DNA from 3 places in the Gracilibacillus salinarum genome. Region 2 is predicted to be linked to each of the others. Evidence: predicted binding sites of a transcription regulator. Region 2 holds the regulator's gene; each other region holds the start of a gene.
What was found. Region 2 encodes CtsR, which represses protease genes until heat stress. Its sites were predicted from a motif close to ATGGTCAATAAAGGTCAAACA; they were not measured.
Positions count from the first base shown of each region.

Region 1: MUN87_RS18105 (ATP-dependent Clp protease ATP-binding subunit) is a predicted target of CtsR. The motif match lies at 1,696-1,716, and genes of this name have one in related genera.
Region 3: clpP (ATP-dependent Clp endopeptidase proteolytic subunit ClpP) is a predicted target of CtsR. The motif match lies at 1,755-1,775, and genes of this name have one in related genera.

Region 1 is NZ_CP095071.1:3,861,055-3,865,273, reverse strand. Features, by position in the region: gene MUN87_RS18105 (ATP-dependent Clp protease ATP-binding subunit) at 1-1,619, opposite strand, end outside; gene MUN87_RS18100 (tetratricopeptide repeat protein) at 2,304-3,644, shown strand; gene MUN87_RS18095 (DNA-3-methyladenine glycosylase family protein) at 3,641-4,219, opposite strand, start outside.
Region 2 is NZ_CP095071.1:3,052,715-3,056,933, reverse strand. Features, by position in the region: gene clpC (ATP-dependent protease ATP-binding subunit ClpC) at 1-228, opposite strand, end outside; gene mcsB (protein-arginine kinase McsB) at 230-1,306, opposite strand; gene mcsA (protein-arginine kinase activator protein McsA) at 1,303-1,845, opposite strand; gene MUN87_RS14200 (CtsR family transcriptional regulator) at 1,858-2,322, opposite strand; gene MUN87_RS14195 (MgtC/SapB family protein) at 2,444-3,136, opposite strand; gene MUN87_RS14190 (GNAT family N-acetyltransferase) at 3,248-4,219, opposite strand, start outside.
Region 3 is NZ_CP095071.1:4,678,473-4,682,691, forward strand. Features, by position in the region: gene MUN87_RS21685 (hypothetical protein) at 1-176, opposite strand, end outside; gene MUN87_RS21690 (hypothetical protein) at 306-449, shown strand; gene MUN87_RS21695 (SDR family NAD(P)-dependent oxidoreductase) at 679-1,434, shown strand; tRNA gene MUN87_RS21700 (tRNA-Arg) at 1,530-1,602, opposite strand; gene clpP (ATP-dependent Clp endopeptidase proteolytic subunit ClpP) at 1,831-2,427, shown strand; gene MUN87_RS21710 (hypothetical protein) at 3,234-3,413, opposite strand; SAM riboswitch class I at 3,595-3,711, shown strand; SAM riboswitch class I at 3,785-3,890, shown strand; gene MUN87_RS21715 (PLP-dependent aspartate aminotransferase family protein) at 3,992-4,219, shown strand, end outside.

The DNA.
Region 1 (4,219 bases), 810 kb from region 2:
AACATGTGCTGTACATCCGGGTGAGCTTTTTCGATTTCATCTAATAAAATCAAGCTGTACGGATTACGGCGAACTTTTTCTGTTAATTGTCCTGCTTCTTCATGACCGACATAGCCTGGTGGTGAACCAATGATTTTGGAAACCGTGTGTTTCTCCATGTACTCACTCATGTCAAGACGAATCATCGCCTCTTTCGTACCAAACAATTCTTCAGCAAGTGCTTTTGTCAACTCTGTTTTACCAACACCTGTAGGTCCTACGAAAAGGAAAGAACCAATTGGACGATGTTTAGATTTTAAGCCAGCACGACTACGGCGAACAGCTTTGGCTACTTTCTCAACCGCTACTTCTTGTCCAATTACTTTTTCACCTAAGTTAGTTGCTAAGTGCTTCATCTTGGACTGTTCGTCGGATTGAATTTTTCGAACAGGAATACCCGTTTTCTCTTCAATGATTAATTGAATTTCTTCTACTGTTACTTCCGCTTTTGGAGCCTCTTTTGTCTCTGTTAATTTTTTCTCAAGCTTAATTTCCTGGTGGCGCAGGTTGGCAGCACGCTCATAATCTTCTCTTTCAGCTGCTTCTGTTTTTTCTTTGGCAATTTCGTCTAAACGTTTTTGAATTGCCTCATCATCTGATTCGCTTACATCCAGATTCAGTCTGGCACCTGCTTCATCAATTAAATCAATTGCCTTATCTGGAAGGAATCGATCTTGAATATACCGTTTCGATAAGTTAACCGCTGCTCGAAGTACTTCATCAGAATAGCTTACTTTATGAAACTTCTCATAGCGATCTCTTAAGCCCTGCAAGATTTGTTCCGCTTCAGCTAAGGTTGGTTCTTTCACCATGATTGGCTGGAAACGTCGTTCTAATGCAGCGTCTTTTTCAATCTGACGATACTCTTTCAACGTGGTTGCACCAATTAATTGTAGTTCACCACGTGCAAGTGCGGGTTTCAGAATGTTTCCGGCATCCATTTGAGAGCCTTCTGCTGTTCCGGCGCCAACGAGGAGGTGAACCTCATCTACGAAAAGAATAACATTTTGACGCTCTTGCAATTCGGAGACTAATTGTTTCATACGTTCTTCGAATTGACCACGAACTCCGGTATTTGCAACCAGTGATGCTACATCTAATATATAAATTTCTTTATCTAGCAATTTAGAAGGAACATTTCCTTCGGTTGCTTTCAACGCCAGTCCTTCTGCTATAGCTGTTTTACCGACACCTGGTTCCCCAATCAACACGGGATTGTTCTTATTGCGGCGGTTCAATGTTTCAATGACGCGTTTCACTTCCCTATCACGGCCGATGACCGGATCAATCAAGCCAGCTCTAGCTGCGTCTGTTAAGTTTTTACCTAACTGATCTAGTAAGCCGTTACCTTTCCCACCCTGTTTCTTATGGGTGTGGGTCTGTGCTTGACCTGAACCATTTGCTGCTCCGTTAAAGATGTCGCTGAAATCTTGTCCACCGAACATTCCTGAAGGTTGATTCATTTGGTTTTTTATATCGTTAAAGCATGTTTCGCATACATGTAGAGATTCTGTTTGATTATTAAATCGAAGGTTCACATTAATCGTTGCTTCGCGAGTTCCACAATGTTGACATTTCATTTGTCATTCCTCCTTCAATTAGTGAAAAGATCAAATTTGACTTTGACTATATTTGACCTTTCTTATCTCCTATTATAATCTGACCTTCTTTGACTTTCAAGATCTTTGCTCAAAAATATTTATAAGTGATGATACGGGTATCACACATTTCAACATCTCCATTTAATCTTACAATTCCACTTTATATAATCCGCAAACCATACTTTTAAATAATCCTATCTTTTTAACAACAGGAAAAACCCCGGATTCGCTTATCCAAAGCAAATCCGGGGTTTCATTTATCACGGCGATAACCGTCCGTAATACCCCCACATCAAGAATCGAGAGCGATAAATTAAGAAGCTAAGTGGGGAGAATAACTTCCTGATACGTTTCGCTAGCAATCAGTGGGAGTCAAAACCCCTACTGATTGAAGTCACACTTTTTATCTATTCCGTTCTCTATTATTACATCGCGACACTAAAAGGAATAAAAATCAACAACAATGCTAAAGCCAGCGACCACATTAATTCTTTTAGCACAGATATCCCCCTAGTAAACTTTTAATCTAGCATACCACACAACCCGCCATTTTCCCGGTATTCGCAAGAAACATTACATAAAATTTACAAAGCGATCAACTTTCCGTCCGTAAGTATTTGTGCTACACTATAAGTAACCAGGGAAAAAGGAGTTGTTTCGAATATGACAACTATCCAGCTTATGCATCACAAAAAAACAACACCCGCTACTGTTGCAAATATGTGGGTCTATCGCCAGGCAAAACTCATAGAAGTTCAACTGACAAACAAGCAAACATACTTCTTATTTTTCTATAAAGACCGCTACATTAACGCAAAAAAAACGACCGAGATACGTCTGACATCCTTTCTAAAACAAGCACTCAAAAACGGCCACTCATTCGATAATAATCACCCACTTACGAAAGCATTACTTTCCAAAGACGAAGTATATCGACTTACTTCTAACAATCACATGTTTCAAAAGCTTAATGACAAATATAATGAAACAGAAATGCTCTATATTCTTGCGATGTTTGATAATTTTATCGATGAGAAAAAAATTCAGGCACAATGCAAAAAAGCCTTTTATAACCATCGACGTAATGGTTCACTCATGAAAGCTTACCGGTTACTTGTCAATTATGTTCTTATCCGCCCGAATGATACGTTTGCCAAGGATATGCTCCATCACTTTGACTTTCAGAAATACAGCGACATGTATCGCAACATTGACAGACTGACAGAAAAGTGGTCTGATCCCCTCTACTTGGAATCCATGTTTTTTGACCAAAATTACCCTAAATCCATCATAAATTCGCTATTACGACAATACGATATAGATAATCGTCAATTTGATCAGTTGTACTTATATTTTGTTGCTCGTTCCGCCTTAACATCCATCACATCAGTGGCAACGTTAACGGAGAGATTGCTTAACAAGTCTGATCAGATTCTATTCTGGGAGAAAATGCTTGATCACTACCAAAAACCGGATGACATCATCTCAAAACTGATGGAACTCGGTGGATATTCCTCGATTTTACGTTTTTACCTAAAAGAACAGAATCAACCTGATCGGACACTTTTCGAAACAGCTATGCAAAAAGTGTCTTCCGAGGAGCTCGCCCCCCTTTACCAACAAGTACTTGCAAAAATTCTGGCGGTGTATCAGGACGATGCCGTTCAATTAGAAAAGGTATTACAGCATACGATCAAAAAGTTGCTACCTGTTCTCTCACTTACTGAAATATTGCATTACTTGGATACGACAGAGCTTCCGATAATTAAGAAGCTGAAAAAAATGGAACAATTATCGGATAATCCAGACCAGCAATTTGCCTTAGGTGAAATCTATTTTGACTTGGAGCAATATGATAAAGCTATCGCCTGTTTTGAATGGGAGATGGAATTATCACCAAACGATCCGGCACCTATTCAATATCTCTACAAGAGTTATGCAGCAAAAGGCGACAAAGAACAAGCGAATACGTACAAACAATTGATGGTTAATATTCCATCTTAAGGCTCTTCAATACTTCGCCATAAGGTCATCGCAGCATAAGAGCGGTACGGTTCCCAGAATTGATTCCATTCCTCTAATTGCTGTGCTGACGGTTTCTTATCAAGTCCGAAGTATTGTTTGAGTGCGTTCTGAATGCCGATGTCACTTGATGGAAAGTGGTCCTGTCTTCCCAGCGAGAACATCAGCCAGTTTTGGGCAGTCCATGCACCAATACCGCGAATTTTCACTAATTCCTTCATGACTTCTTGATCTGTCTTGTCATAAAAGGAATAAAGATCTAATTCGCCATCAACTATTTTCTGAGCAGTATCAATCACATATTCTGCCTTACGACGGCTAAATTGCATGTCTTGCAGCTCTTGATAAGGAATCTTTGCCACTTGATTTGGTGCAGGATAAAACCACACATCATCGACTTTTTCGCCATAAGTGGTGACGAATCGCAATGTCAGAACTTGCGCGAAGGACATGTTTAATTGCTGATGGATGATTGTTTTTACTAGATTGCTAAAAGGATCAAACTCTCTGATTAAAGGTGTCGCCGGATATTGATCAAACAAATCAGCCAGATCTGT
Region 2 (4,219 bases):
CTGTGAGACCTGATTGCCTTTGCCAATTAAAGATTCTACTTCATCTCTAATTTTATCTGCTCCTAGACCTATTGCCTGTAAAGCCTTAGCAGCAATTCCTTCGCCCTCACTAACGAGTCCTAATAAGATATGTTCTGTCCCTATATTATTATGGCCTAATCTAACTGCTTCCTCTTGTGAAAGTGCTAATACCTTTTGTGCTCTTTCTGTAAAACGTCCAAACATCATATTAATATTCCTCCTTCTGCTCCATTGTAAATCGTTCCCGAATTAAGGATGCACGAAAAACATCACGTTCATTCGGTGTTAGCATTTTTTTCGCATATTGTTGTAAAAATGCCGGCTGCGTTAAGACGACCAGTTCATTTAGAATCGACTTAGAGATATTACTAATAAATCCTAAATCAATTCCGAGACGGACGTCGGAAAGACATTTAGCCGTTTCCTTTGATTCTATGATACGACTGTGTTGTAAAATTCCATAGGAGCGAAAAACGCGATCTTCCAATTCTAATGAAGACTGATCCAACAGTATGGATCTTGCATGTCGTTCGTGCTCGATCAACTTCTCCACGACACCTTTTAAATCTTCGATAATGTCTTCTTCGGAGCGGCCAAGCGTTATTTGATTGGAAATTTGAAAAATATTACCGATTGCTTCACTGCCTTCTCCATAGATGCCTCTGACTACCAAACCTAATTGATTAATAGCTGGCAGCATACGGTTAATTTTTCGCGTTAATGCAAGTGCTGGCAAATGCATCATGACAGAAGCTCTTAAACCTGTACCAACATTTGTTGGACAAGATGTTAAATACCCTCTGTTCTCATCAAACGCATAGTTGATTTTCGTTTCAAGCCAATCATCTAGCTCAAATGCCTGTTGCAAAGCCTTTTCCAATTGAAAACCAGGAAAATATAGCTGTGCACGAATATGATCTTCTTCATTTACCATAATCGATACCTGCTCATTTTTTGAGATCAATGTAGCACCATATTTCGATTTATCAGCTAAATGTGGACTGATCAGATGTTTTTCTACTAACACTTGCTTCTCAGTGGAATTCAAATCTGCCATTCTGACAAATTCAAAGTCTTTATACTGATTATACGTTTGATGATTAAATTCCTCTTTGAAAAATGAAAGAATGTTATCCATCTGTTCTTCTTCTGCAATCAGCGGAAAAGGTGTATCTTCAAAGTTACGCGCCAGGCGGACCCTGCTGCTCATTACAATATCACTATCTGGTCCATCTTCTTTGAGCCAGGGGCTAATTGCCTCATTCATGAATTGCTCTAAGCTCATGAATCTTCCCCCTCCTCTTCACGATGCAGGCTCTTTTCGACTGATTTTATTTGATCACGGATTCCAGCCGCGTCTTCAAAGGCTTCATCTGCTATTGCCTGCTGCAGCTTCACCTTTAAATCTCGTAGTTTCTTCCGTTGATAAATGTTAGAGCCTGCTCGTTTAGGTACTTTTCCTTCATGCAATGTGTTACCGCTATGCACCTTTCGAAATAACGGATTGAGATGATCGGCAAAGGTATGATAGCACGATGCACAACCAAATTTACCCAGTCTAGCAAACTGTTGATAGGTCATCCCACATTTGTCACACTGAAGTGTTTCTTCCCGCTTTCTTAGAGATTGCTGCTGCATCGTATTTGATCCAGAATTAAATAATCCTGATAACAGATTATGAAGCGAATAGGCATCCTCTTCCTGAGAGACGTAGCCTTTATCCTTTGCACATTGCTGACAAACATGAATTTCGCTTTTTTCCCCGTTTATTACTTGGGCAAAATGAACGGTTGCCGGATTTTGATGGCATTCTTGGCATTCCACACCGTACACCTCCTAAAACTGATATTTTAATGAATTGAGCATGGCCGACAAGATGCGGGCACGCACTTCATCTCGGATCGGTAATTGAAACGGTAATGTACTGCGGTCAATGGCACTAACCATCAATTTTGCTTCTCGCTTCGTGATAAGTTCTTCTTCCAACAGTCGTTCCAATATATTAATAGCCTTTTGTTGTGAAATACTTGGCTGAACCATTTCGATTATTTCATCAATTAACATTGCTTTGTCTTCGTTGGTAATTCTGCTAATTCGAATGTAGCCTCCACCACCGCGCTTGCTTTCAACCAGATACCCTTTCTCTAAGGTGAATCTCGTATTAATAACATAGTTAATTTGAGAGGGTACACATTCAAAGCGATCTGCAATCTCACTTCGTTTTATCTCGATGATTTTGTGCTGATTACTTTTCATGATGGTTTTCAAATATTCTTCAATAATATCTGAAATATTCCGCATTTCCCCTCCTCCAATCTGACTTTGACTATATTTGACTATATACTTATTATACTTCAAGATCACGGGGTTGAAAACTATTTGGTCTTCTATATTATATCCGTTATTTTTTCCGTTCAAACCATCAAGATCGAAATCGTATTTTAATTTTTTCGACTTCTTCTTGTTCTAATAACCATTCATATAAATTTTCCCGTTTTTTCTGATGGATAGCATCGATATACATTTTTATTTTTGTTGTTTCTTTACTCTCATTGTATATATCAAACTCTCGTATTTCGATTGGAAAAGCTTGCACCTGATCCATAAATTTAGCAGTACCTTTTGTTTTGCTCAACTTCACCTCAAAAATAATAAAATGATTTTTGCGATGCAGCCGATGTTCAAATTTATTTAAAACAACCAGACTGATCAGAATGATTAATGTAGTAACAATCGCTTCTTTGTACATACCAATTCCGACGATTAATCCTAAGCCTGCCACTGCCCAAATCGAAGCAGCCGTTGTAAGGCCACGAATTGTCCCGCCGTTTACAATAATTGTTCCAGCACCAAGGAAGCCGATCCCGCTAATAACATACGAAGGTATCCTTGCAGGGTCAAATCGGACATTATCATAATGCTCAATAAAATAATCAAAGCCGTTTATTGAAAGTAACATCATTAAACACGAGCTGACACCTACTAATATATGCGTTCTAAAGCCGGCTGAATGTTTGTTTATTTCCCTTTCAAACCCTATTAAGCCGGCTAATATAAGGGCAATCAACAATTTTGAAACAGATTCCATAAATGCAGCATCAAAGATCTGATCCATGGCAATTTCCCCCTTTTTCACTATGAATAAATAAATGATGAGAGCATATACTTCTTATACCCTAAAATTAGTGATTTATAGCTACGAAGCAGTATAAAGGGGGTGTTTGGATTAAAAGAAATCAGGAAAATATGTCTGCTGTTCAGGTATAATCATCTCTAACTGCTCAACGGCTGAAGCATCTCCCTGTATTAAGTCTGCCTCCCACAATGTGAATGGCCGTTTATAACCAAATAAAATTTGTACAAGTTGTTGAACAGCTATTTTCACCCTTGCAACATTCGGATCTGCCTCTACACGCTCCGTAACAATACCCTCTTTTATGCTGTTGGACACCAGAAACAAACCATTATTTTCTGTTAAAAAGGCATCTGATACTTCTACTGTAAAATCGATTTTCGTTTGATCGATTATTGGAAAAGGATACTGTTCAAAGAAAGCATCAACATCCACAATTCGCGCCATAAAATAAGGCATCTGTTTTTGTTCGAATCTCGGTTCACCAATAAGTAATGGCAATGGGTCATCTGCAGGGACAGACAGCTCTACATTATGCACCATTGAATCATGATGTTGGATAAACTGATAAAGTAAGTGGCGCGCATTTATATTCACAAATGCCATATCATGTACAGTAAACAAGCTTTGTTTAATAGTGAACAACAGATACCCTATTGGTGTTTGATCCGCAGCATACGCAATTGCGATATGTGTATCTTTATGTTTTAATATACGATATTTCCACCAATGTTCTGTTCGATGAAGTGTGCCTGTATACTTCTTTGCATACATTTGGTAGATGGCGTCTAACGTGGAAATTGTTTTTTCCCCTTTACTTCCCCTCCTGACACTGCCCTGTCCGTTCCAATCGTTTTGAAATGATTTTATCGGCATATTGTATGTAGTTCGGTCAAACGTCAATTCCCAGCCATATTTTCGATAAAAAGGTACTGAAAATGGGTGTAAGTATGAAATACTTTGTTGTTGTTGTCTCATTTCTGTTAAAAGTTTGTATAACAATGCCTTTACTTTTCCACCTCTGCGATACTCTGGCCAAGAAGCAACGGATCCGACACCTCCCAT
Region 3 (4,219 bases), 1.6 Mb from region 2:
GGAATTAGACTAAATGCCCCCGCAGCGACTGCGATTGCTAACATCCAAGTAAAGGTGTTCGGTAATGGTAGTACGTTACATAGTGACATGACGATAACGATTGCTAATGCTAATATAATTGATGTCAGGCGCAATGTCTGACTAAGTAATTTTCTTTTTTTCCATGAATAATTCATTGTAAACCTCCTGTTAATACAGAATATATTTACCACTTTTTGTGGATTGTTAAACATAAAATAATTCCTCAGGGTTAATCATGGATTCCACAGCATTATATTGATATACTATTTTCGAGGTGATAGCAAATGAATCTGAAATCAATTGCTAAAAAAGGCGCAAAAGCGTGGATGAATATGGACCAAGGAAAAAAAGATAAAATAAAGCGCGAAGTTAGTAAAAAGGTTAAAAATAAATCAGCTAATAAGATGATGAAAAAATTTTTCAAATAATTTTCCTGGACAGTCTTACCAACACTAAGATTTAAATTGATCTTAGTGTTTTTATTTGTAATCAATACGTTGGTATTCCATCAGCTTTTTACTCCAATTAGTTCTAAAACTGAATTATAAAATACACAAAAAAATAAATACATAAAAAGGCTTAGAAAAGAAAAAAATATGTTATAACCTTATAATACAATTGGTGTTGATTTTAAAATAAATTAGAGGAGTGTTAGGTATGGAAAAGCTATCTGGAAAAGTTGCACTTATTACAGGTGGAGCAGGCGGTATCGGTAAAGTAACAGCCGAGAGATTCCTGAAAGAAGGCGCAAAGGTGGTATTAGTAGATTTGTTCCAAGAAGCGCTTGATGAAACAAAAAATGCATTAAATGCTCATGGTGAACTGTTGACAGTACAAGCTGACGTTTCTAAAGAGGAAGATGTTGAAAGGTATGTAAATCAAACAGTTGAAAAATTTGGGACAATTGATATTTTCTTTAACAATGCAGGGATAGAAGGTAAGGTAGCACCAATCGTTGAACAGGATGTAGCTGATCTCGATAAAGTACTTAATGTAAATGTGCGTGGTATATTTTTAGGATTGAAATACGTATTGCCTGTTTTGACCAAACAAGGCCGCGGTAGTATTATTAATACGTCATCTGTAGCAGGTTTAAGTGGCAGTCCTGGGGTAGCTCCTTATATCGCTTCTAAGCATGCCGTTGTAGGATTAACTAAAACAGCAGCACTTGAGGCGGCAAGTGCTAATGTGCGAGTTAATTCTATTCATCCATCACCTGTCAATACCAGAATGATGCGTTCTTTAGAAGAGGGAATGAATACGGATGAACAATCCATGGCACAAACTATTCCATTAGGCCGATATGGGGAGTCGAGTGATATCTCCAACTTAGTCTTGTTTCTAGCTAGTGACGAAAGTGAATTTATTACAGGTGGACAATATCGTGTAGACGGTGGGATGGGCGCCTTATAATTTAGAAAAGAATAAAGAGCCTGGTACAATTATTTGGTTACTAATAACGTAAAACCAAATAATTGTACCAGGCTCTTTTTTACTTATAATTGTAACGCGCCCGGAGGGATTCGAACCCCCGACACATGGTACCGGAAACCATTGCTCTATCCCCTGAGCTACGGGCGCATATTGATCATGTACGCACTATAAAAATTGCGACAAGAATAATTATAACCAATTCTTCGTATAATTTCAATACATACCTCACAAGATAAATATTTATGTCCAAACGTTTAAAGAAGTAGGGATAAGGGTAGGATGAAATTAGACAATCATATCTTTTGACCTTATTTGACCTTTCAGTTAAGATGAAATTAGTAAATGAAACTATGTGTATTGAAGGAGGAATTTTCAATGAATTTAATTCCAACAGTTATTGAACAAACAAACCGAGGCGAACGTGCATATGACATTTATTCTCGCCTTTTAAAAGACAGAATTATTATGCTAGGAAGCGGCATTGATGACAACGTGTCTAACAGTATCGTAGCACAATTGTTATTCTTAGCGGCAGAAGATCCTGATAAAGATATTTCTTTATACATTAACTCACCAGGTGGCTCCATTACAGCGGGTATGGCGATTTATGATACCATGCAATTCATCAAACCAAATGTTTCTACCATCTGTATTGGTATGGCAGCATCTATGGGTGCTTTCCTACTTGCAGCAGGTGAGCCTGGTAAACGTTTTGCACTGCCTAACAGTGAAGTTATGATTCACCAGCCACTTGGCGGCACACAAGGTCAAGCGTCTGATATTCAGATCCATGCAAATCGTATTATCGAGATGCGTAAAAAACTAAACCAAATTCTTGCGGAACGCACTGGTCAACCACTAGAGGTAATCGAAAAAGATACAGATCGTGATAATTTCATGACAGCTGAACGTGCAAAAGAATATGGTTTAATCGATAAAGTAATGGAGCATAAACCATCTGATTTAAATTAAGTTAATCTAGAAAAAGTGGCGAAGTTTTAACTCGCCACTTTTTTTATTTACATGTTAAAAGAAAATTTGGCTTAAAACTGAGAAAATAATATACAAGTTCTTATAATACGGATTATGTATAGCTGCTTTATGCTTGCTGATAATTTCGAAATGATACATGTGCCAGGATTCCTTCTACCAACCACTTCGCGTCCTGCAGGCACGGATGGAGCTAGACCACTACTTGATTTACTTCTTTGCTGCCTTGCACCGAGGAAGCCTACTTCGAAACATTACTAGTAGACACAGGTGCAGACGTTGTGGATCTTCAACGCCTACCTGGTTGGCCTACGCTAGCGTAGTTACTCAACAATCTTTGGATCAGTTAGCATATTGATTGCATCCATAAATATCAGCATTTAATAACATAATGCTTAGAATCACTGCTTTTAGCTGTTATATACGTTGTAGCACTTCCTTAAGCGTAGGAAATAGGCGGAGACTCCCGTGGAATCAGCACGAGCTGAAGATCCACTTCATTTGTGCCTGTGTCTGCAAGTATTGCTTCGAAGTGAGCTTCCTCGGTACAAGGCAGCAAAGAAGTATTACAGGTAGTAGCCTAGCTGAAGCCGTGCCCACAGGACGCGGAGCCTATTTCCGGAGCTTTGCTAAGCAGATGAAATCTATCAAAATCACTACAATGTTAGAGAGTTTTACTTTGCATAATCCGTATTACAGGTATTTGTATTAAGATTGGCTGTAATTATCCGGTTTTATTTTTCCATGTTAAGCAAGCCAAATTGCTTCAAACGGACAAGCTGTAACCATCAGCCATTCAACACAATAATTAATAATATAAAAGAAACTTTCACTAATTCATCTTTTGTAACGCACTTGATCACTAGTACGTAAACCAGTCCTGTAACAAGATCTTCACCTACCAGCAGCATCGTGATGATATCTAAAAGCGGGAGTGCTTCTGCAAGTATATCTACTTTCGTCTCCATGTCCGTCACCCTTTTCTGTTACATCGTATTTCGAGCGGCGTCAAAAGGTGCAACCCCTTGACGCACAGGCATTTTATGGTAATTAATAATATTCAAAATATTTGTTGACACCATTTTCAGAACATGCTAAAGTATATCTAACAAATGATAAACATAAGTAAACAACTCGGAATTGAATAGATTCTTATCCAGAGAGGTGGAGGGACATGGCCCTTTGATGCCTCGGCAACCATTAAGTGTCTGTTCACTTAATACAGGTGCCAATTCCACTGAGCGTTTAAGCTTGGAGAGATAAGAGAGCGAAGCCATTAGTTAAGTCTCTCTATCTCAAATAGCGAGATTTTTTTAATGATTACAACTAAATAGGTAAACTCTTATCCAGAGAGGCGGAGGGACTGGCCCGATGATGCCCGGCAACCATTAAGCAAATGCTTAAAAGGTGCTAATTCCTGCAGGTATTATCCTGACAGATAAGAGGAAGACTTCTGCATAGCTAATAAAAGCCTTCTTCTTATGAAGAAGGCTTTTTAATAATTAGAAAAGATTAAATTTTTTGAAAACTTGGGGAGGAAATAAACATGCCAAATTACAAGCATTCAACGTATGATCCAGAAACTATTCATTTACACGGCGGGCAGGCACCAGATCCAACAACAGGATCAAGAGCAGTGCCGATCTATCAATCTACTTCTTACGTGTTCCATGATACAGAGCATGCGGAACGGTTATTTGCACTGGATGAGCCTGGAAATATTTATTCCCGAATTGGTAATCCAACTGTAGACGTTTTTGAAAAGAGAATGGCG